Regions from separate parts of the Streptomyces sp. NPDC005438 genome, predicted to be linked through region 1. Evidence: predicted binding sites of a transcription regulator. Region 1 holds the regulator's gene; each other region holds the start of a gene.

Region 1 (7,873 bases):
GTCGAGGGTGGTCCGGGCGGAACCTGAGGGGAACCCCGCGAGTGTGTGGATCGTTTTCCTGGAACCTTCCTCGGGAAGTGAGCGCTGGAGCACTTACGTACGGGCCACTCGGGCTCTACTCTGACCTCGTTCGATAGTTACTCGTCAGTCACCCTGCCGCTAGCGTGGGCCCGGAGGATGTCGTGAGCGACGCACAATCCCTGATCGAGAACCGTCCGCCCTCCGTGGCGACGCTCTTCCTGGAGCGGGTGGAGGCCACCCCGGAGAGGGAGGCGTACCGCTACCCCGTGCCGCCCGCATCCGGTGACGGGCCCGACGAGTGGCGCTCCTACAACTGGAGCGAGGCCGCGGAGAGGGTGTTCCGCATCGCGGCCGGGCTGATCGCCCTCGGGGTGCGGTCGGAGGAGCGGGTGGCCCTGGCCTCCAGCACCCGCGTCGACTGGATCCTGTGCGACCTGGGCGTGCTGTGCGCCGGGGCGGCGACCACCACGGTCTACCCCAGCACCAAGGAGGAGGAGACGGCGTACATCCTCGCCGACTCCGACAGCCGGGTGCTGATCGCCGAGGACGCCTCCCAGCTGGAGAAGGTACGGGCCCGGCGGGCCGAACTCCCCGACCTGGCCCACGTGGTGGTGATCGAGGAGGCCGACGCGACTCCGGCCGAGGGTGACCCGGACGGTTGGGTGCTCTCCCTCGACGAGCTGATCCGTCGAGGTGCCGAGCGGCTCAAGGAGAAGCCCGAGTGTGTGAAGGAGGCCGTCGCCGCGCTGCGCGCGGACCAGTTGGCCACCCTGATCTACACCTCCGGCACCACCGGTCGCCCCAAGGGCGTGCGTCTGCCGCACGACTGCTGGTCGTACATGGCCAAGGCGATCAAGCAGACCAGCCTGGTGACCGAGGACGACCTGCAGTACCTGTGGCTGCCGCTGGCCCACGTGTTCGGCAAGGTGCTGATCGCCGGGCAGATTGAGGTGGGGCACAGTACGGCGGTGGACGGCCGTATCGACAAGATCATCGAGAACCTCCCGGTGGTCCGCCCGACCTACATGGCCGCCGTGCCCCGGATCTTCGAGAAGGTCTACAACGGGGTGGCCGCCAAGGCGCGGGACGGCGGCGCCGCGAAGTACAAGATCTTCCTCTGGGCGGCCGGGGTGGCCCGGGAGTACGCCAAGGTCAGCCAGGACAACTTCCGCCGCACCGGCGTCCATTCGGTGCCGGTGGGGCTGCGCGCCAAGCACGCGGTGGCCGACAAGCTGGTGTACGCCAAGCTGCGTGAGGCCTTCGGCGGCCGGCTGCGGGCCTGCGTCTCCGGTTCGGCGGCACTGGCGCCCGACATCGGCTACTTCTTCTCCGGCGCCGGGGTGCACATCCTGGAGGGGTACGGGCTCACCGAGACCTCGGCCGCGAGCTTCGTGAACCCCGGCGAGAGCTACCGCACCGGCACGGTGGGCAAGCCGCTTCCGGGCACCGAGGTGCGGATCGCCGAGGACGGCGAGATCCTGCTGCGCGGCCCCGGCGTGATGCAGGGATACCACGGGCTGGACGAGCAGACCCGGGAGGTGCTGGAGGACGACGGCTGGTTCCACACCGGGGACATCGGCGAACTGTCGGACGACGGCTTCCTGCGGATCACCGACCGCAAGAAGGACCTGATCAAGACCTCCGGCGGCAAGTACATCGCCCCCGCCGAGGTGGAGGGCCAGTTCAAGGCGGTCTGCCCGTACGTCTCCAACATCGTGGTGCACGGCGCCGACCGGAACTTCTGCACCGCGCTGATCGCCCTGGACGAGCCCTCGATCATGAACTGGGCGGAGGAGAACGGCCTCGGTGACCAGCCGTACGCCAAGGTGGTCGCCTCCGACCAGGTCCGGGAGCTGATCGACGGCCATGTGAAGGAACTGAACGAGGGCCTGCAGAGGTGGCAGACCATCAAGAAGTTCCGCATCCTGCCGCGCGACCTGGACGTGGAGCACGGCGACCTCACCCCCAGCCTGAAGCTGAAGCGCCCGGTGGTGGAGCGGGAGTTCGGCTATCTGCTGGACGACATGTACGCCGGTTCCCGCGAGGCGTAGCGCGCTGACGGACCACGTGGGGGGCGTCGCACCGGCTGGGTGGGCGCCCCCCCACACGTGCGGGACGGGGCAACGACACCCGCTTGAGGAGAGCGGTGCTCTGAGGTGGCCCCACCCGACCTGGTCGCTCAGTCGACCAGGTCCCGTACCACGGCGTCGGCCAACAGCCTTCCGCGCAGAGTGAGTTGGGCCCGCCCACGGGTGTGGGCCCCGGCGTCCAGCAGGCCTCGCTCCACCGCCTCGGCGGCTGCCCGCGCCCCCTCGGGGGCCAGCAGGTCCAGGGGGCAGCCCTCGCGCAGCCGCAGTTCCAGCAGGATCCGTTCCACCCGCTGGTCCTCCGCCGTGAGGAGTTCCCGGCCGGCGCCGGGGGAGTGGCCCTGGGACAGGGCCCGGGCGTAGGCGGCCGGGTGCTTGACGTTCCACCAGCGGACCCCGCCCACGTGGCTGTGCGCCCCGGGGCCGGCGCCCCACCAGTCGGCCCCGGTCCAGTACAGCTCGTTGTGCCGGCAGCGGGAGCGGGGGTCGGCGGCCCAGTTGGACACCTCGTACCACTCCAGGCCGGCCCGGCTCAGCGTCTCCTCGGCCTGGAGGTAGCGGTCGGCGTGGACGTCGTCGTCGGTGGGGGGCACCTCCCCGCGACGGATCCGCCGGGCCAGCTGAGTGCCCTCCTCGACGATCAGGGCGTAGGCGGAGACGTGGTCGACGCCGGTCTCCAGCACGGTGTCCAGGCTGGCCTGCCAGTCCTGTTCGGTCTCCCCGGGGGCGCCGTAGATCAGGTCGAGGTTGACGTGGGCGAAGCCCGCCTCCCGTGCCTCGGCCACACAGCGTTCCGGCCGCCCGGGGGTGTGGGTCCGGTCGAGTACGGCCAGTACGTGGCGGCGGGCGGACTGCATCCCGAAGGAGATCCGGTTGAAGCCGGCCTCCCGAAGGCCGGTCAGATAGCGGGGGCCCACCGTCTCGGGGTTGGCCTCGGTGGTGATCTCCACGTCCTCGGCGAAGCCGAACTCACAGCGGATCGCCTCCAGCATCCGGCCCAGGTCCTCGGGGGGCAGCAGGGTGGGGGTACCGCCCCCGACGAACACGGTCTCCACCCGCCTCGGGTCGTCGCCCAGCACCTTGCGGGCCAGCCGGACCTCCTCCACCAGGGTCGCGGCGTAGGTGTCCCGGGAGGCGACCACCGTGCCGTCCCGGTCGCGGAGTTCCTCGGCGGTGTAGGTGTTGAAGTCGCAGTAGCCGCAGCGGGTCACGCAGTACGGGACGTGCAGGTAGAAGGCCAGGGGCCGTCGCGCGGCGTCCACGAGCGCGGAGGCTGGCAGCGAACCGTCGGCGGGCACGGGCTCGCCGTCGGGCAGGGCGGAGGGGGACATGGGCACCATTGTCCGCCATCCCCACCGGGGCCCGTAGCCCGGCCGGACCCCTGGCTCAGGGGCCGTTCGGGCCGCCGACCGTCACATGGTCGATCAGCTGCTCCACCCGCCCCAGCAGCTCCGGTTCCAGGTCACGGAAACTGCGCACCGACCCCAGGATCCGCTTCCAGGCGGCGCCGGTGTTCTCCGGCCAGCCCAGGGCACGGCAGACCCCGGTCTTCCAGTCCTGGCCGCGCGGGACGGTGGGCCAGGAGGCGATGCCCAGCGAGGAGGGTTTCACCGCCTGCCAGATGTCGATGTAGGGGTGGCCGACCACCAGCACGTGGGCGTCGGTGACCTCGGCCGCGATCCGTGACTCCTTGGAGCCGGGCACCAGGTGGTCCACCAGCACGCCCAGCCGGGCCTCGGCGGAGGGGCCGAACTCGGCGACCACGGTGGGCAGGTGGTCCACTCCCTCCAGGTACTCCACGACCACGCCCTCCACCCGCAGGTCGTCGCCCCACACCTTCTCCACCAGCTCGGCGTCGTGCCGCCCCTCCACATAGATCCGTCCGGCCCGGGCCACCCGGGCCGGCGCGTCCGGCACCGCCAGGGAGCCGCTGGCGGTACGGCGGGGGCCGGTCTCCCTCGGCGCCGAAGAGGGGCGGACCAGGGTGACCTCGCGTCCCTCCAGCAGGAATCCGCGCGGTTCCAGGGGGAAGACGCGGTGGGCGCCGAAGCGGTCCTCCAGGGTGACGGTCAACCCCTCGGCGGTCTTCTCGCAGCGGACGACCGCGCCGCAGAAGCCGGTGGTCACCTCCTCCACCACCAGGTCGGGTTCGGCGGGCACCTCGGGCACCGGCCGCCGCTTCTTCCACGGCGGGGTCAGGTCGGGACCGTACTGTCGGCTGCGCATGGGAGGCATTCTCCCCCGAGCCCCACCCACGAGCGCGGCCAACCTCCGGTGGCGGGGCCGGTGTTGGGGGGCGCGGTGCCGGGCCCGGGGGCTCAGTCGCCGAAACGGCCGGCGAGCGTACGCCGCTGCGCGGCCACGAAGGGGGCGTCCACCACCGCGCCGTGGCCCGGTACGTAGCGGGCGTCGGGGCCGCCCAGGGCCAGCAGCCGGTCCAGGGTCCCGGGCCAGCTGGTGCCGTGGGCGTCCGGCCCGGCCTGGGGCTCCCCGGACTCCTCCACCAGGTCGCCGCAGAACACCACCGGGGGGTGCCCGCCCTCGCCCGGCACCAGGACGACGAGGTCGTGGGCGGTGTGCGCCGGCCCCAGGTACGCCAGTACCACCCGGCGGTCACCCAGGGACACGGCCAGTTCCCCCTCGACCGGGAGCGCCGGTGGGGGAGGCGCCGCGCAGGCCTCGGCCGCCAGTCGCGCGTCCAGGCCGTGGCACACCGCGTCCTCCCGCAACCCCTCGGGGTCACCGTGGACGCGGTCCTCCAGACCGGCCGCCCCGTACAGCCGCGCCTCGGGGAAGGCGCCGGCCCCCAGCACGTGGTCGAAGTGCGGGTGGGTGAGCACCAGGTGGGTCACCGGGCACCCGAAGCGCGCCTCCACCTCACGTCGTACGGCCGCGCCCTCGTCCAGGCTGGCACCGGCGTCCACCACCAGCACCCCCTCAGGGCCGGCGACAGCGCCCACGGTGGCGTCCCAGCCGGGCAGCCTCCTGCGGGCCACCCCGGGCGCCAGCTCCTCCCACGCGCTGACCATGTCGGTGACGTTAGCGTCCTGGTCCGGTCACCGCCTAGGGGGTTTCCCCTGGATCGTGTCCGGTCAGCGGGTCGGTCACCGGTGCCGACGGCGCTCCGAGCACCCGCCACGGCGGGTGCTCGGAGAGTCCCGGGGGAGTGGGGGGCGGCACACCCTTGCCTCGGTCACGTACCTCCGCCGTACACTGGGCACGGCGATTTGGCACTCCCCAGCCCAGAGTGCCAACAGTCACCGGAACGTCGGACGGAGGTGCACCTTGCTGAGCGAACGCAGACTCGAGGTGCTGCGCGCCATCGTCCAGGACTACGTGGGCACGGAGGAGCCGGTCGGCTCCAAGGCACTCACCGAGCGGCACAACCTCCAGGTCTCCCCGGCGACCGTGCGCAACGACATGGCGGCCCTGGAGGAGGACGGGTACATCGCCCAGCCCCACACCAGCGCCGGGCGCATCCCGACCGACAAGGGGTACCGCCTCTTCGTCGACAAGCTGGCCGGAGTCAAGCCGCTGTCCTCCGCCGAGCGCCGGGCCATCCAGAACTTCCTGGTGGGCGCGGTCGACCTGGACGACGTGGTGGGCCGTACGGTTCGGCTGCTGGCGCAGCTGACCCGGCAGGTGGCGGTGGTGCAGTACCCGTCGCTGACCCGTTCCACGGTGCGCCACGTGGAGCTGCTGTCGCTGGCCCCGGCCCGGCTGATGCTGGTGCTGATCACCGACACCGGGCGGGTGGAGCAGCGGCTCGTGGACTGCCCGACCCCGCTCGCCGAGGCCACCGTCGCGGACCTGCGGGCCCGGCTCAACAGCTGCGCGGCCGGCCAGCGGTTCACCGACGTTCCCCAGTTGGTGCGCGACCTCCCCGAGGGGTTCGACGCCGAGGACCGGAGCGCGGTCTCGGCCGTGCTGGCGACCCTGCTGGACACCCTGGTCGAGGAGACCGAGGAACGGTTGATGATCGGCGGCACCGCCAACCTCACCCGTTTCGGACAGGACTTCCCGTTGACCATCCGCCCGGTGCTGGAGGCACTGGAGGAGCAGGTGGTCCTGCTGAAGCTGCTGGGGGAGGCCACCGACTCCGGTATGACGGTGCGCATCGGGCATGAGAACGATCACGAGGGGCTCAGTTCCACATCGGTCGTTTCCGTCGGCTACGGTTCGGGCGACGAGGCGGTCGCCAAACTCGGAGTGGTGGGACCGACCAGGATGGACTACCCCGGAACGATGGGAGCGGTACGCGCAGTGGCACGTTACGTCGGACAGATCCTCGCGGAGTCATAAGTGGCGACGGACTACTACGCGGTGCTCGGAGTCGGCCGGGACGCCTCACAGGACGAGATCAAGAAGGCGTTCCGCCGTCTCGCCCGTGAGCTGCACCCGGACGTGAACCCGGACCCCAAGACCCAGGACCGGTTCAAGGAGATCAACACCGCCTACGAGGTGCTCTCCGACCCGCAGAAGAAGCAGGTCTACGACCTGGGCGGGGACCCGGCCGCCGGTGCCGGCGGTGCCGGTTTCGGCGGAGGCTTCGGCAACTTCTCCGACATCATGGACGCCTTCTTCGGAACGGCCTCCCAGCGCGGCCCCCGGTCCCGTACCCGTCGGGGCCAGGACGCCATGATCCGGTTGGACATCGAGCTGGAGGAGGCGGCGTTCGGCACCACCAAGGACATCCAGGTCGACACCGCCATCGTGTGCACCACCTGTTCCGGTGAGGGCGCCGCCCCGGGCACCTCGGCCCAGACCTGCGACATGTGCCGCGGCCGGGGCGAGGTCTCCCAGGTGACCCGCTCCTTCCTGGGCCAGGTCATGACCTCCCGGCCCTGCCCCCAGTGCCAGGGCTTCGGCACCGTGGTGCCCACCCCCTGCCAGGAGTGCGCGGGCGACGGCCGTATCCGGTCCCGTCGGGGGCTGACGGTGAAGATCCCCGCCGGTGTGGACAACGGCACCCGCATCCAGCTCGCCGGCGAGGGCGAGGTGGGCCCCGGAGGCGGCCCGGCCGGTGACCTGTACGTGGAGATCCACGAGGCGCCGCACTCGACCTTCCAGCGGCGTGGGGACGACCTGCACTGCACGGTCACCATCCCGATGACGGCGGCGGCCCTGGGCACCCAGGTGTCCCTGGAGACCCTGGACGGCCGGGAGGACATCGACATCCGTCCGGGCACCCAGTCCGGCCAGTCCATCCCGCTGCACGAGCGCGGTGTGACCCACCTGCGCGGCGGCGGCCGGGGGCAGCTGATCGTGCACGTGGAGGTCACCACCCCCGGCAAGCTGGACGCCGAGCAGGAGGAACTGCTGCGCCGGCTGGCCAAGTTGCGCGGCGAGGAGCGGCCGGTGGGCCAGTTCCAGCCCGGTCAGCAGGGGCTGTTCTCCCGCCTGAAGGACGCCTTCAACGGACGGTGACGGTGAGGGGTCCACATCCGGGCGTACGGGATGTGGACCCTGTGGTGGTCCATCCCCACTTTCCCCACGGACTGGTGACTTCCGCCCCCTCAGCACGGCGCCGTGTCGTCTATACACTCGGGAGCCATGTCGCCACCACTCGCCTCCTTCGCGCAGCTGACGGAACACCCGATCGTCCAGGCGCCGATGGCGGGTGGTGTCTCCACGCCCGCGTTGGTGGCGGCGGTGAGCGAGGCCGGAGGGCTGGGTTCGCTGGCGGCCGGCTACAAGACGCCGGAGGCGATGTACGAGGAGATCCGTGCCGTCCGCAGGCTGACCCGGCGCCCCTTCGGCGTCAA
Region 2 (7,873 bases), 560 kb from region 1:
ACGGCCGCCCAGTCCTGGCCGGCGGCGGCCTTGAGGACGGTGCGGCGACCGGTCTCGCAGTAGGGGTCGGCGAAGGTGGCGTGGGCCACCTTGGGCACCGTGCCGTCGGGGAGGGGTTCGCCGTCGAAGTAGGTCTGCACACGGGACTTGGTGCGGTCCACCAACTGGTCGGGCACCAGCAGGGTGCCGGGCCCGTGCTCCGGGCGCAGTCCGCCCACGGCGCAGGGGGCGAGCACCTGGCGTACGCCCACCGAGCGCAGGGCCCAGAGGTTGGCGCGGTAGTTGATGCGGTGCGGCGGCAGGTGGTGCCCCCGCCCGTGCCGGGGCAGGAAGGCGACCCTCCGGCCGGACACCTCGCCCAGGAACAGCACGTCGCTGGGGTCGCCGTACGGCGTCTCGACCTGGACCTCGGTCACGTCGTCGAGGAAGGAGTAGAAGCCGGAACCACCGATGACGCCGATCTCCGCGTGACCGTCGGTCGGTGACTGTGCCTGCCTGGCCTGACTGCCCTGTTCGCTCATGGGCTCACCCTACGAGGAGCCCTCCGCCACCGGCAGGGGCTCGGCCCACCCGATCGCTGACCGCGCGGTGGTTCCCACGAACCCGGGCGCCCCACCGCCGAGGGCGGCGGGGCGGGGTCGGATCAGGCGGAGGTCGAGGCCGGGGTCTTGCCGCCGGAGTCCTTGGAAGCCGAGGAGCCCGAGGAACCGGACGAATCGGAGGAGGACTTGCCGCTGTCCGAGGAGGAGCTCTCGCTCTTGGCCGAGGAGCTGGAGTCCTTCGATTCCTTGGAGTCCTTGGAGGCGGAGGGCGCCGAGGAACCGGACGAGCTGGAGCCGCTGCGGCTGTCGTTGCGGTAGAACCCGGAGCCCTTGAACACGATGCCGACCGCGGAGAACACCTTCTTCAGGCGGCCCTGGCAGGCGGGGCACTCGGTCAGCGAGTCCTCGGTGAACTTCTGCACCACCTCAAGGCCCTCGCCGCACTCGGTGCACTGGTACTGGTAGGTCGGCACTTTTCCCTCCTGGCACTCTTCCCTTGGGAGTGCTAACGACGACCTATCGTGCAGTATTTCCGGCCCGTAGTCCACCGCCGCGGGGCCGGTACGACATGGCTCACACCCCGGACCTGCCACGTCGGACGGGCTGGGGGAGAGGGGGCCGCGCGGGTCGTGGCCGTCAGGCCGGGCCACTGGCCGTACTGCCCCCGGTGCCCAGCCAGCCGGCGAGCTTGCCGCCCCGGCCGACCGCGACCAGCCGGCGTTCGGCGGCGTCCCGAACCTGGTCGGTGGCGACCACCAGCAGTTCGTCCCCCTGCCGGAGCGCGGTGTCCACCTGGGGGACGAAGCTCGTGCCGTCCCGCACCACCAGGGTCACCGCCGACCCCGGGGGCAGCCGCAGTTCGCGCACCTCCACCCCGTGCATCCGCGAGCCCTCGGGGATGGCGACGGACAGCAGGTGACCACGGAGCCGTTCCAGCGGGGCGGACTCGATCTCCACGTCCATCGCGGCGCCCCGGGTGCTCAGATGGAGCCGGCGGGCGAGCCACGGCAGGGTGGGCCCCTGGAGCAGGGTGAACACCACCACCAGGACGAAGACGATGTTGAACACCCGGCTGCTGGACTCCACCTGGGCCACCACCGGGATGGTGGCCAGCACGATGGGCACCGCTCCTCGTAGCCCGGCCCAGGACAGCAGGGTCACGTCCCGCCAGGGCAGCCGGAACGGGGCCACGCTCAGCAGCACCGACAGCGGGCGGGCGACCAGGGTGAGGGCCAGGCCCACCACGATGGCCGGCCAGAAGTCGTCGGCCAGTTCGTGGGGGGACACCAGTAGGCCCAGCAGGACGAACAGGCCGATCTGCGCGATCCAGGCCAGCCCCTCGGCGAAGCCCCGGGTCGCCGGCCGGTGCGGCAGCTTGGCGTTGCCCAGGATCACCGCCGCGACGTACACGGCGAGGAAGCCGCTGCCGTGGGCGAGCGCGCCGCCGGAGTAGGCCAGCGTGCAGAAGGTGATCACCGCGATCGGGTAGAGGCCGGAGGCCGGCAGGGCGACCCTGCGCATGGACAGCTCGCCGAACTTGCCGACCGCGAACCCGACCAGCAGGCCGATCGCCAACTCCAGGGCGATCTCGCCGATCAGGACGTACCAGACGTGGGAGGTGTGCGCGGAGAAGGCGACGACCACGATCACCACGGGGGCGTCGTTGAACCCCGACTCGGCCTCCAGGACACCGGTCAGCCGGGACGGCAGCGGGACCCTGCGCAGCACCGAGAAGACCGCGGCGGCGTCGGTGGGGGACACCACCGCCCCCATGATCAGTGAGGTCTGCCAGTCCAGGCCGATGAGGTAGTGGGCCGCCGCGGCGGTCGCCCCGACACTGACCGCCACTCCGACGGTGGCCAGCGAGGCGGCCACCGGTACGGCGGTGCGGATGTGGCGCCACTGGGTGCCCAGCCCGCCCTCGGTGAGGATCACCACCAGGGCCGCGTACCCCAGGACGCGGGTGAGTTCGGCGTCGTCGAAGTTGAGGCCGAGGCCGTCCTGCCCGAGGGCGACACCGATGCCCAGGTAGATCAGCAGGCTGGGCAGTCCGCTACGACTGGAGACGCGCACCGCGGCCACGGCCACCAGCACCACCAGGGCGCTGATCAGCATCAGCACGTTCAGACGGTCGACACTCAGGGGCTGGTTCCTCTCGCTCGGCGAGCACGGGTGCTCACGGTGGCGGGCGGAGTCGTCGGGAGAGGCTGGAAATTTACCATCGCTTGAAAATCGGACTTCTCTGACGGCTGGCTGCGGGCACCCGGTGGCGTCGTCCTAAGGTGGCTTCAGCACGGACCCCGGTGCCCGGATGCTGGATCCGCCACGTCTCGAAGGACAGCGATGCCCGACAAGAAGCGTTCCCCTCGTACCCGAATCCTGGTGATCGTGGTCGTGTTGGTCCTCGTCGCGGGGATCGGGGGCGGAACCTTCTGGGGCATCAGCTCGGTGCGCGACTCCTTCCCGCAGACCACCGGCTCGCTACAGGTTGAGGGGCTGTCAGATCCCGTCACCGTCAAGCGGGACGGGAGCGGCGTGCCCCAGGTCTACGCCGACAACGCCAAGGACCTGTTCCTCGCCCAGGGGTACGTGCACGCGCAGGACCGCTTCTGGGAGATGGACGTACGACGGCACATGACGGCCGGTCGGCTCTCGGAGATGTTCGGTGAGGGGCAGGTGGAGACCGACGCCTTCCTGCGCACCCTCGGCTGGCGCAAGGTCGCCGAGCGCGAGTACGCCTCGCTGTCGGACTCCACCAAGCAGTACCTCAGGAGCTACGCGGCCGGGGTCAACGCCTACCTCGCCGACCACAAGGGCTCCGCCGCCTCCGTGGAGTACGCGGTGCTGGACCTCAGCAACGACTACGAGCCGGCCAAGTGGGCCCCCGCCGACTCCGTCGCCTGGCTCAAGGCCATGGCCTGGGACCTGCGCGGCAACATGCAACAGGAGATCGACCGCTCCCTGTTGACCAGCCGGCTCAGCGAGGACCAGGTCGAGGACCTCTACCCCTCGTACCCGTACGACCGGAACAAGCCGATCGTGCGGGAGGGCGGACTCAGGGCCGGCTCCAAGACCTTCGACCGCCAGGCCAAGGCACCCCGGGCCAACGGCGGCACCGTCGACGCCCAGCAGGCCGGCCAGCGGGTCAACAAGCAGCTGTCCAGGGTCAGTCAGGCCCTCGACAAGATCCCCGGCGGGCTGGGACCCAACGGTTCGGGCATCGGCTCCAACTCGTGGGTGGTATCCGGCTCGCACACCACCACCGGCAAGCCCCTGCTGGCCAACGACCCGCACCTGGCGCCCCAACTGCCCTCCGTCTGGTACCAGATGGGGCTGCACTGCCGGACCGTCAGCGCCTCCTGCCCCTTCGACGTGTCCGGGTTCACCTTCTCCGGGATGCCCGGGGTGGTCATCGGCCACAACCAGAACATCTCCTGGGGGCTGACCAACCTCGGCGCCGACGTGACCGACCTGTACCTGCAGAAGCTCAGCGACGGGAAGTACCAGTACGGCGACAAGCAGGTGCCGTACAGGACCCGCGAGGAGGTGATCAAGGTCGCCGGCGGCAAGTCCCGCACCATCACCGTCCGCGAGACCAACAACGGCCCGATCATCTCCGACCGCAGCAAGGAACTCGGCAAGGTCGGCAACGAGGCCCCGGTGCGCAACGCGGCGCCCGACCGGGGCGACGGGTACGCCGTCTCCCTGCGGTGGACCGCCCTGCAACCGTCCACCACCGTGGACGCGCTGTTCAAGCTCAACCGCGCCGCCGACTTCACCGACTTCCGGGCCGCCGCCAGGGACTTCGCCGTCCCCTCCCAGAACCTCATCTACGCCGACACCAAGGGCAACATCGGCTACCAGGCGCCCGGGAAGATCCCGGTGCGGGGCAAGGGCGACGGCCGCTACCCGGCACCCGGCTGGGACCCCGACTACCGCTGGAAGGGCTACATCCCCCAGTCCGCGCTGCCCTGGGAGTACAACCCCAAGCGCGGCTACATCGTCACCGCCAACCAGGCCGTCATCGACCGCGACGACTACGCCCACGAACTCACCGACGACTGGTCCTACGGCGCCCGCAGCCAACGGATCGACACCCTGATCCGGGAGAAGATCAAGGACGGCGGCAAGGTCTCCATGGACGACATGCAGTCCATGCAGATGGACAACCGCAGCGAGATCGCCGCCCTGCTGGTGCCCTACCTGCTCAAGACCAAGGTCAAGGACGGCTACGTCCGCGAGGCCCAGGAACTGCTGAAGGACTGGGACTACCAGCAGAACGCGGACTCCTCCTCCGCCGCCTACTTCAACGCCGTCTGGCGCAACCTCCTCCAGCTCGCCTTCGGCAACAAGCTGCCCAAGGAGGTACGGGTCAAGGGCGAGTGCCTCACCGTCAAGCCCACCGACGACTCCGGGCCCCCCGAGGACCTCGACGGCGGCAGCCGACTGGTCCGCGAATGCGGCCAGCGCGACCCCGAAAGCGCCCAACCCGACGGCGGCGACCGCTGGTTCGAGGTGGTGCGCACCCTCCTGGAGGACCCCGACAACGACTGGTGGAAGACCGCCGACCGGGGCCGCGACAAGGGCGACCGCAACCGCGACGAACTGCTGGCCCACGCCATGCAGGAAGCCCGCTGGGAGCTGACCTCCCGACTGGGCAAGGACGTCGACGACTGGTCCTGGGGCCGGCTGCACCAACTGACCCTGCGCAACCAGACCCTGGGCACCGGAGGCCCCGGCCTCGTCAAGCGCCTGCTGAACCGCGGCCCCTGGAACGTCCAGGGCGGTAAGGACACGGTCAACGCCACCGGCTGGAACGCCGCCGGCGGCTACGAGGTGGTGTGGGTGCCCTCGATGAGGATGGTCGTCAACCTCGACGACTTCGACAGGTCCCGCTGGATCAACCTCACCGGAGCCTCCGGCCACGCCTACCACAGCCACTACACCGACCAGACGGACAAGTGGTCCCGGGGCGAGCTACTCCCCTTCCCCTACACCGAGTCCGCCGTCGAACGCTCCACCGAGGACAAGATGGCGTTCACCCCCTGACCCCGCGCTGACCACCCCGGGCCGCCCCCGGGGTGGTCAGCCCTCCAGCCGGCGCACCCCCGAGGGCGTCAACACCGCCCGCACCAGCCGGTCATGGGGCTCGTGGGGGACGACCGGGAGCAGCTCCTCGTCGTACAGCAGCACCACCAGCGCCGGGTCCACCCCGGCCGCGTCCAACCGGGCCAGCACCCGGTCGTAGCTGCCGCCGCCCCGACCCAGCCGGTGCCCCGCCCCGTCCACCGCCAGCCCCGGCAACAGCACCACCTCCGCCCCGGTCACCGCCGCCACACCCAGCCGTGGCCCCACCGGCTCCCACAACCGCATACGCCCCGGGAGCTGGCTGGGCGCCAGCCGGTCCGGCCCCTCGTAGGGCGCCCAGTCCAGGTCGTCGTCCCCCCGCAACACCGGCAGCAGCACCCGCACCCCGTCTGTCCACAACGCGTCCAGCAACGGCCCGGTGGGGGGCTCGCCGCCCACCGAGACGTAGGCGGCCACCGTGGCGGCCCCGGCCAGTTCCGGCAGTTCCCGCCCCCGCAGGGCCAGCAGCCGCCCCGCCTCGGCACGCTCTCGCTCCGGCCGACGGGACCTGGCCGCCAGCAACTCCCGTCGCCACTCCCGCTTGTCGCGTCCGGCCCCGGTCACGTTCACCCCTCCGTCGTTCCCCGGCTTCTCCCACGCCCCCGGGCAGGGAGACGGCCGGCCCTGTCACAGGACGTTTCCGACTCTTCACGGACCCTTATCCTGCGCATAATCCCAGCCGCTATCGTGCTGGTCATGACTAGCTCACGACCCCGGATCAGCAAGGCCGTCATCCCCGCCGCGGGACTGGGAACCAGATTCCTGCCCGCGACCAAGGCGACCCCCAAGGAGATGCTGCCGGTCGTCGACAAACCCGCGATCCAGTACGTGGTCGAGGAGGCCGTCACCGCCGGCCTCCCCGACGTGCTCATGGTCACCGGGCGCAACAAGCGCCCGCTGGAGGACCACTTCGACCGCAACTACGAACTCGAAGAGGTCCTGCGCAGCAAGGGCGACGTCCACAAGCTCGACCGGGTCCAGGAGTCCAGCGACCTGGCCACCATGCACTACGTGCGCCAGGGCGACCCCAAGGGACTGGGCCACGCCATCCTGTGCGCCGCCCCCCACGTCGGCGACCAGCCCTTCGCCGTACTCCTCGGTGACGACCTGATCGACCCCCGCGACCCCCTGCTGACCCACATGGTGCGGGTGCAGGAGGAGCGCGGGGGCAGCGTGATCGCCCTGATGGAGGTCGAGCCCGCCAGCATCCACCTCTACGGGTGCGCCGCCGCCACCCCCACCCACACCCCCGACGTGGTCCAGGTCTCCGACCTGGTCGAGAAGCCCTCCCCGGCGGAGGCTCCCAGCAACCTGGCGATCATCGGCCGCTACGTGCTGGACCCCGGTGTCTTCGAGGTGCTCCGCAAGACCGAGCCCGGACGCGGGGGCGAGATCCAGATCACCGACGCCCTCCAGGCCATGGCCGCCGACCCCACCCTCGGCGGGCCGGTGCACGGCGTGGTCTTCCGGGGCCGCCGCTACGACACCGGTGACCGTGGCGACTACCTGCGGGCGATCGTCCGCCTCGCGTGTGAACGTGAGGACCTGGGGCCGGAGTTCAGGGCCTGGCTGCGCGAGTATGTGGCCGGGGAGATGGCGGGTCCCCTGGAAGACTAGGTCGTACGCCGGAGGCCCGCCGACCGGCATCGACAGCGAGAGGGAGAGCCAGTGGAACGTACCTGGTCCGTGGACGAGCACCTGCGGGACGTCCTGGAGGCGGTCCACCCACTGGAACCCATCGAGCTGCAGATCCTGGACGCCCAGGGATGCGTGCTGGTCGAGCGGGTCACCGTCCCCACCTCGTTGCCCCCCTTCGACAACAGTTCCATGGACGGCTACGCGGTCCGGGTGGTCGACGTGGAACAGGCCGACGAGCAGTACCCGGCCACCCTCCGGGTGGTCGACGACGTCGCCGCCGGCAGCGGCCCCGGACAGCCCCTCGAACCCGGGGAGGCGGCACGCATCATGACCGGTGCGCCCCTCCCCGAGGGCGCCGAGGCCGTCGTCCCGGTGGAGTGGACCGACGGCGGCACGGGGGAGGGGCCCGCCGACTCCATGCGCCCCCACTCCGAGGCGCCTGAGGCCGCCCGGGGCGAGGTCCGGGTCTTCCGCCCGGTCACGGCCGGCCAACACGTACGGGAACAGGGCAGCGACGTCACCGCCGGCGCGACCGCGCTGGAGGCCGGCACCGTGCTCGGCGCCCC
Region 3 (7,873 bases), 480 kb from region 1:
AGGTGTGTATGCGCTGCCCGGTCCGCGCCGAGTGCGCCGCCCACGCCCTGACGGTTCGCGAGCCCTACGGCGTCTGGGGCGGCCTCACCGAGGACGAGCGCGAGGAACTGATGGGCCGCGCCCGGCATCGCCTGGTCGCCACCACTCATGGGAGCGCTGGCTGAGCCTGCCCGGCCCTCCCGGTCCTCGGGGCCTACCGACGCGCGTCCACCAGCTGACGCAGCAACTCCCGCACCGACGGCACGCCCTCCAGATCGGGCAGGGTGAGCGCCACGACCTCGCGGGCCGCCTGGTCCAGCGGCACCTGTTCGACCCCTCGGGCCGGCACCGCCTCCAGGGCCAGCGCCGGCAGTACGGCCACACCCAGGCCGGCCGCCACCAGGTGGAGGACGGCCGGATAGTCGTCGGTGGCATAGTCGACGCGGGGGCGGAAGCCCACCGCCTCGCACATCCGCAGCAGATGCCCCTGGCACCGGGGGCAGCCGGCGATCCAGGGCTCGTCCGCCAGCGCGGCCAGGGACAGCGGTCCGGGCCCGGCCGCCGCGTGCCCCGAGGGCAGCACCGCCACCAGCGGGTCGGCGAACAGCCGGGTGACCCGCAGATCGGTCCACTCCCCCTCCGGGGGTGACGGCGGTCCGTGGCGGAATGCGAGGACCACCTCGGCCTCGCCGGAGCGCAACAGCTCGACGGAGCGCGGGGGTTCGGCCTCCGTCAGGGACACCCGTACTCCCGGATGAGAGGCGCGCATACCGGCCAGGGCACCGGGCACCAGGGTCGCGGAGGCGCTGGGGAAGGACACCAGCCGTACCTGGCCGGCGCGCAGCCCGACCAGGGCGGCCACCTCGGCCTCGGCGGCGCCCAGACCGGCGAGTACCGCACCCGTGTGGCGGACCAGTACCGAACCCGCTTCGGTGAGCCGTGCCTCGCGGCCGTCACGGACCAGGACGGTGGTGCCCACGGACTGCTCCAGGGCGCGAATCTGCTGGCTGACGGCGGGTTGGGTGCAGCCCAGCTGGCGCGCCGCGGCGGAGAAGGAACCGGTGTGCACCACGGCCCTGAGCACCCGGAGATGACGCGCCTCGATCACGTATCGAGCATAGGCTGAACGCCGGAGGCGACGACCATGAGAGCAATCGGTGACCCGGACGACTCGACTCTGACCCCCGGCCCCGAGCGGCTGCTGTCCGTGAACCTGGGCAAGCCGACCAAGGTCGACTACACCACCGCTCCCGACAGGCTGACCGGTATCGACAAGCGCCCCGTCAGCGGGCCGGTGACGGTGTTCCCCCCTGGCCCGAAGGGCAGGGACGGCAGTGGACTGCGCGGGGACGCGGTCTGCGACCGCAGGCACCACGGGGGCACCGACCAGGCGGTGTACGCCTTCGCCAGGGAGGACCTGGACGACTGGGAGGGCGAGGTGGGCCACGAGCTGGCCAACGGCGCCTTCGGCGAGAACCTCACCACCCTCGGGGTGGACGTCAACGGGGCGCGGATCGGGGAACGGTGGCGGGTGGGCGCCCGGGTGGTGCTGGAGGTCAGCGCGGCCCGTATCCCCTGCCGTACCTTCGCCGGCTGGTTGGACGAGAGGGGATGGGTGCGGCGCTTCACCCAGCGGGCCCGCCCGGGGGCGTACCTGCGGGTGATCGAGGTCGGGGAGGTCCGGGCCGGCGACCCGGTACGGCTGGTGCACCGGCCCGCCCACGAGGTGACCGTCTCCTTCCTGTTCCGCGCGCTGACCACCGAACCCGCACTGCTGCCACGGTTGTTGGCGGCCGGGGAGGCGCTGCATCCCGAGACGAGGAGGAAGGCCGAGACGGCCCTCGCCAGGTCGGACCGGCGGGCCGGCTGAGCCGTGCGGGGCGCCGGGCTCCCGGCTGTCACCGCCTCGCGGGTCGGTCCCGTCCAGGGCCGGGGCGGGCGGCCCTTAGGGTGCCCGCATGAGAACGGTACTGATCACCGGGGCGACCGCCGGACTGGGCGCGGCCTTCGCCCGGCGGGCCGCCCGCGACGGACACGCGGTGGTGCTGGTCGCCCGGGACGGGGAACGACTGCGCCGGGTGGCCAACGAGTTGACCGCCACCCATCGGACGCCCACCGAGGTGCTGCCGGCCGACCTGGGTACCGAGGAGGGCCTCCGGGCGGTGGAGCACCGGCTCTCCGACGCCGGGAGCCCGGTCGACGTACTCGTCAACAACGCCGGCTTCGGACTGCGTGACCGCTTCCTCCAGGCGTCGCTGGAGCAGGAGTTGACCATGCTGCGGGTGCACTGCGAGGCGGTGCTGCGGCTGACCACGGCGGCGGTGACCGGGATGCGGGAGCGCGGTCGGGGCGCCGTGGTCAACGTCGCCTCGGTGGCCGCCTTCGTGCCGCGCGGTACCTACGGGGCCAGCAAGGCCTGGGTGGCCCAGTTCACCCAGGGCGCGGCGGTGGACCTGGCCTCCGAGGGGGTACGGCTGATGGCGCTGTGCCCCGGGCTGGTGCGTACCGAGTTCCACCAGCGGGCCGGGATGGGCACCGAGGACGTACCGGGCTGGATGTGGCTGGACGCCGACCGGGTGGTGGACGCGGCGCTGCGCGACCTGGCCCGTGGCCGGACGCTGTCGGTGCCGGACCTGCGGTACAAGACCTTGGCCGGGGTGACCAAGCTGGTGCCCAGGGGGTGGCTGGGCCGGGTGTCCTCCCGCTCGACCGGGCGGTACGGGCCCAGGCGCGGCGACCGGACCACGACCGACTGACCCCCGGCGGCCCCCGACGACCGCGACGGCGCGGGGCCGCACATACGCCGAGGGCCCGGCCTCCGGGAGTGTTCCCCAGGGGCCGGGCCCTCGTGAGCGCGTCAGGTCAGCGCTGGTTCAGCGCTGGTTGAGCCTGCTCAGTGAGCGTGACCGTGGCCGGCGTCGCCCTCTTCCTCTTCCTTCTTCTCGACGACCAGGGTCTCGGTCGTCAGCAGCAGGGAGGCGATGGAGGCGGCGTTCTCCAGGGCGGAGCGGGTGACCTTCACCGGGTCGATGACGCCGGCCTTCACCAGGTCGCCGTACTCGCCGGTGGCGGCGTTGAAGCCCTCGCCCTTGGCCAGCTCCGAGACCTTGGAGGTGATGACGTAACCCTCCAGGCCGGCGTTCTCCGCGATCCAGCGCAGCGGCTCGACCACGGCGCGACGGACCACGGCGACACCGGTGGCCTCGTCGTCCTTCTTGTCCAGCGAGCCCTCCAGCACCTTGCCGGCGTGGACCAGGGCGGAGCCACCACCGGAGACGATGCCCTCCTCGACCGCGGCGCGGGTCGCGGAGATGGCGTCCTCCAGACGGTGCTTCTTCTCCTTCAGCTCGACCTCGGTGGCCGCGCCGACGCGGATCACGCAGACGCCACCGGCCAGCTTGGCCAGCCGCTCCTGCAGCTTCTCGCGGTCCCAGTCGGAGTCGGTGGCCTCGATCTCGCCCTTGATCTGGGCGACCCGGCCCTGGACGTCGTCGGACTTGCCGGCGCCGTCCACGATGGTGGTGTCGTCCTTGGTGACGGTGACCCGGCGGGCGGTGCCGAGCACCTCCAGGCCGGCCTGGTCGAGCTTGAGGCCGACCTCCTCGGCGATGACGGTGGCGCCGGTGAGGGTCGCCATGTCGCCGAGCATCGCCTTGCGGCGGTCACCGAAGCCGGGGGCCTTCACCGCGACGGCGTTGAAGGTGCCACGGATCTTGTTGACCACCAGGGTGGACAGGGCCTCGCCCTCGACGTCCTCGGCGATGATCAGCAGCGGCTTGGAGCTGCCGGCCTGGATGACCTTCTCCAGCAGGGGCAGCAGGTCCTGGATGGAGGAGATCTTGCCCTGGTGGATCAGGATGTACGGGTCGTCGAGGACGGCCTCCATCCGCTCCTGGTCGCTGACCATGTACGGGGAGAGGTAGCCCTTGTCGAAGGCCATGCCCTCGGTGAAGTCCAGCTCCAGGCCGAAGGTCTGGGACTCCTCGACGGTGATCACACCGTCCTTGCCGACCTTGTCCATGGCCTCGGCGATCAGCTCGCCGACCTGCTTGTCCTGGGCGGACAGCGCGGCGACGGCGGCGATGTCCTCCTTGGAGTCGATCGGCCGGGCGGTGGCCAGCAGCTCGTCGGAGACGGCCTTGACGGCGGCGTCGATGCCCTTCTTCAGGGCGGCGGGGGAGGCGCCGGCGGCGACGTTGCGCAGACCCTCGCGCACCAGGGCCTGGGCGAGCACGGTGGCGGTGGTGGTGCCGTCACCCGCGATGTCGTTGGTCTTGGTCGCCACCTCCTTCACCAGCTGGGCGCCGAGGTTCTCGTAGGGGTCCTCGACCTCCACCTCACGGGCGATGGTCACGCCGTCGTTGGTGATGGTGGGGGCACCGAACTTCTTGTCGATGACGACGTTGCGGCCCTTGGGGCCGATCGTCACCTTCACGGTGTCGGCGAGCTGGTTGACGCCGCGCTCCAAGGCGCGACGGGCGTCCTCGTCGAACTTCAGGATCTTCGCCATGGCTGGATGTCCCTCGTATTCCTTCGGTCCTGGGAAACGAACGACGCCCCAGGCCCCGGCTGTCTACGGATTCCCGTTCAGACGCGGGCCCAGGGCGCGTTCGGCAAGCGAACGAGTGGCTTACTTCTCGACGATCGCGAGCACGTCGCGGGCCGAGAGGACGAGGTACTCCTCGCCGCTGTACTTCACCTCGGTGCCGCCGTACTTGCTGTAGAGCACGATGTCGCCGACGGAGACGTCAAGCGGCAGGCGCTTGCCGTCCTCGAAACGGCCCGGGCCCACGGCCAGGACGGTGCCCTCCTGGGGCTTCTCCTTGGCGGTGTCCGGGATGACCAGGCCCGAGGCCGTGGTCTGCTCGGCGTCGAGCGGCTGGACCACGATGCGGTCCTCAAGCGGCTTGATGGCAACCTTGGAACTGGCGGTCGTCACGATCCGACCTCCCCCTTCGGAGATCTCACGGGGCTGAAATGTCTGGGGTGGCGACCTGGTGGATCCGTCGTCGCGGGTGCCGGATCCGCCTGTCGCGCGGTGATTGGCACTCTTCATTGGGGAGTGCCAACGCCGACATTATGCGTCGGTTAGCACTCCGTCAACTAGAGTGCCAACGAAGTGGCCCGGTGCGTCACTTCGACCGCACCCCGGAACGCCGCTGACCTGCGCCTCATCCCCTCAGGCCCCCTCGTGGGACGGCGCAAAAACCGCTTGGCCGCCCTCGCGGCGCCGCCTACGCTGACCCGGCCCGGGTGGCGCCACCCACCCCCGACGGCCGGCACCCACGCTCCCGCTCCCGGACGCGGTCGGCCGACACCCGGAAGTGAGGTCCACGTGGTCCAGGAACCCGGCCCCGCCGTGCTGTTGCTCACCGGCGTCATGGCCTCGGGCAAGTCCACCGTGGCGCAGGCCCTGGCCGAGCGGCTGCCCCGGTCGGTCCACCTACGCGGAGACGTCTTCCGCCGCATGATCGTCTCCGGCCGACAGGAGACCCTGCCCGAGGAGAACCCGGAGGCACTGGCCCAGCTGCGCACCCGTCACCGGCTGACCGCGACGGTGGCCGACGGGTACGCCCGCGAGGGGTGGACGGTGGTCGTCCAGGACGTCGTACTGGGCGGGGAGTTGAGCCACTTCGTGACCTCGGTGCGCACCCGTCCGCTGTACGTCGTGGTGCTGGCGCCCTCCCCCCGGGCGGTGCGCGCCCGGGAGGCCGGCCGGGCCAAGTCCGGGTACGGGGCGTGGACCGTCGAGGCGCTCGACCGGGCCCTGCGTACTGGTACACCGGACCTGGGCCTGTGGCTGGACACCTCCGACCAGTCCCCCGAGGAGACGGTCACCACGATCCTGGAACAGCTGCCCCACGCCCGCGTCGCCTGACCTCCGGGGCTCTGGGGCACGGGGCCCCGAGGCGCCGGAGCACGGGCCCCGGCGCCGGGCACGTCGGGCTCGTCAGAGGTAGTCCTCCAGCCGGGCGACCGCGAACCCCTGGTCGGTGGCCTCCTTGAGGATGCGGCGGATGGCCTGGGGCATGGTGCCGTTCCAGTCGCCGGGTCCCCGGAAGTGGGTGAGGATGATGTCGCCCGGGCGCAGCCTGTCGCCGTCGCGGTACTCCAGCCGGTCCGGGAACGCCTCCTCGCTCCACAGGGGCACCACCTCCACCCCACAGGAGGCGGCGACGTCGAGGGTCCGGCGGTCGTACGCCCCGAACGGGGGTCGGAAGAAGCGGGGGCGCTCCCCCAACTCCCGTTCCAGGTTGTCCTGTTGGTCACAGATCTCCCGCCGTTGCTGACGGGTGGAGAGGCGCGGCAGGTAGGGGTGGGTGAGGGTGTGGTTGTGGGCGGCCACCCCCTGTCGGCGCAGCGTGCGGAAGTACGGGTAGCCCCCGCCCACCTCGTCGTGGGTGAGGAAGGCGCTGATCGGGACGTCCAGGTCGGCCAGCATCCTGGACAGGGCGGGGCTCTGGTGGTCCCCGTCGTCCACGGTGATGAACACGACCTTCTCCCGGGTCGGGACCCGGGTGATCACCTTCGGGACGCGGTCCTCGCCGGGTGCGGCGCGGAAGCCGTGCGGGGTGTGGAGTCGGGGCTTGACGGCCGGCGGGGGCGGCGGCGTCAGGGGTGGGCGCGCCAACTTCCAGTGCTCGGCGGCCACTTGGCGGCGCCGGTGCTCGGCCAGGAGCCGCTCGGCGTAGTGGGTCAGGGAACGGGCGGGCGGGGCGTGGTCGGGGGGTCGGGGGTCGGCGCTCTCCACCGAGGAGCCTGGGTCGGCGCGGTCGCCCTCGCCGGGGGCGCGCTGCGGGTGCGGGTCGCCGCAGGCGGTGGCGGTCAGCGCCAGCAGCAGAGCGGCCACCGCCCCACGTACCGCGACCTGTCGGGAGTCGGGTGGGTGAGCGTCGCCCGGCTGACAGAGGGCGTCACCCCTTTTGTACGCCTGTCGTACAAATCGCATACCTCGGCATGGTTCCAGGGGGACCACGAGCCGTACGTCAGACACCCCGGCGCGGCGGCGGCATCCACCCGTTGGCCCACAATGGGCCGGTGAACGACCACCCTGACGCCCCTCTCGCGGCCCTGCTCTCCCCCGAGGGGCAGCGGCTGCTGGCACAGCTCCAGGACCACGACCCCGCCGAGGAGTTGACCCTCGCCACCCGGCTGCGGCGCGACCACCCTCCCGAGCTGGTGTCGGCCGCGCTGGGCCAGGCCCGACTGCGCCAGCGGGCCCGGGCGAAGTTCGGTGACCGGGACGCGGCCCGGATGTACTTCACCCCGAACGGGGTGGAGCAGGCGACCCGGGCCACCGTGGCCGCCCACCGCGCGGAGCGGTTCCGGGGGCTGGGCGTGACACGGGTCGCGGACCTGTGCTGTGGGGTCGGCGGCGACGCGGTGGCGCTGGCCCGGGCCGGGCTGAGGGTGCTGGCGGTGGACCAGGATCCGTTGACCTGCGCGGTGGCCCGGGCGAACGCCGAGGCGCTGGGGCTGGCGGACCTGATCGAGGTGCGGTGTGGGCGGGTGGAGGAGGTCGAACTCGCCGGCCAGGAGGCGCTGTTCGTTGATCCGGCCCGCCGGATCAACAGCTCAGCTCCGGCTCGGCGGATCAACAGTCCCGCTCCGGCCCGTGGGGGTGACGGCCCGGCTCCCGGCGGCGGAGGCGGCCGGGGCCACGGGGGTGGGCGGATCTTCGACCCGGAGGCCTACTCCCCGCCCCTGTCCTGGGCCGTCGAGGCGGCGCGCCGGGTCGGGGTGGCCGCGCTGAAGGTGGCGCCGGGCATCCCGCACGAGCTGGTGCCCGAGGAGGCCGAGGCGGAGTGGACCTCGGACCGGGGCGAGGTGAAGGAGGCGGTGCTGTGGTTCGGCACCGGAGCCCCGGGGACGGTGACGGCGACCGTACTGCCCT

The links. The regulator HrcA, encoded in region 1, represses chaperone genes, less so after heat shock. The targets are predictions, from matches to a motif close to TTNGCACTCNGNNNNNCNGAGTGCNAA.
Region 2: ABZT14_RS01965 (FmdB family zinc ribbon protein) is a predicted target of HrcA. The motif match lies at 1,025-1,051, and genes of this name have one in related genera.
Region 3: groES (co-chaperone GroES) is a predicted target of HrcA. The motif match lies at 5,068-5,094, and genes of this name have one in related genera.

What each region holds. Positions count from the first base shown of each region.
Region 1 is NZ_JBEXEP010000001.1:1,055,731-1,063,603, forward strand. Features, by position in the region: gene ABZT14_RS04385 (long-chain fatty acid--CoA ligase) at 183-2,072, shown strand; gene hemW (radical SAM family heme chaperone HemW) at 2,201-3,439, opposite strand; gene ABZT14_RS04395 (DUF3097 domain-containing protein) at 3,495-4,334, opposite strand; gene ABZT14_RS04400 (MBL fold metallo-hydrolase) at 4,427-5,137, opposite strand; gene hrcA (heat-inducible transcriptional repressor HrcA) at 5,394-6,410, shown strand; gene dnaJ (molecular chaperone DnaJ) at 6,411-7,535, shown strand; gene ABZT14_RS04415 (nitronate monooxygenase) at 7,662-7,873, shown strand, end outside.
Region 2 is NZ_JBEXEP010000001.1:492,048-499,920, forward strand. Features, by position in the region: gene ABZT14_RS01960 (S-methyl-5'-thioadenosine phosphorylase) at 1-521, opposite strand, end outside; gene ABZT14_RS01965 (FmdB family zinc ribbon protein) at 644-1,015, opposite strand; gene ABZT14_RS01970 (potassium/proton antiporter) at 1,179-2,657, opposite strand; gene ABZT14_RS01975 (penicillin acylase family protein) at 2,886-5,591, shown strand; gene ABZT14_RS01980 (5-formyltetrahydrofolate cyclo-ligase) at 5,628-6,239, opposite strand; gene galU (UTP--glucose-1-phosphate uridylyltransferase GalU) at 6,366-7,286, shown strand; gene glp (gephyrin-like molybdotransferase Glp) at 7,338-7,873, shown strand, end outside.
Region 3 is NZ_JBEXEP010000001.1:578,745-586,617, reverse strand. Features, by position in the region: gene ABZT14_RS02485 (WhiB family transcriptional regulator) at 1-164, shown strand, start outside; gene ABZT14_RS02480 (LysR family transcriptional regulator) at 194-1,087, opposite strand; gene ABZT14_RS02475 (MOSC domain-containing protein) at 1,124-1,849, shown strand; gene ABZT14_RS02470 (SDR family NAD(P)-dependent oxidoreductase) at 1,938-2,735, shown strand; gene groL (chaperonin GroEL) at 2,873-4,489, opposite strand; gene groES (co-chaperone GroES) at 4,610-4,918, opposite strand; gene ABZT14_RS02455 (AAA family ATPase) at 5,315-5,857, shown strand; gene ABZT14_RS02450 (polysaccharide deacetylase family protein) at 5,930-6,928, opposite strand; gene ABZT14_RS02445 (methyltransferase domain-containing protein) at 6,937-7,873, shown strand, end outside.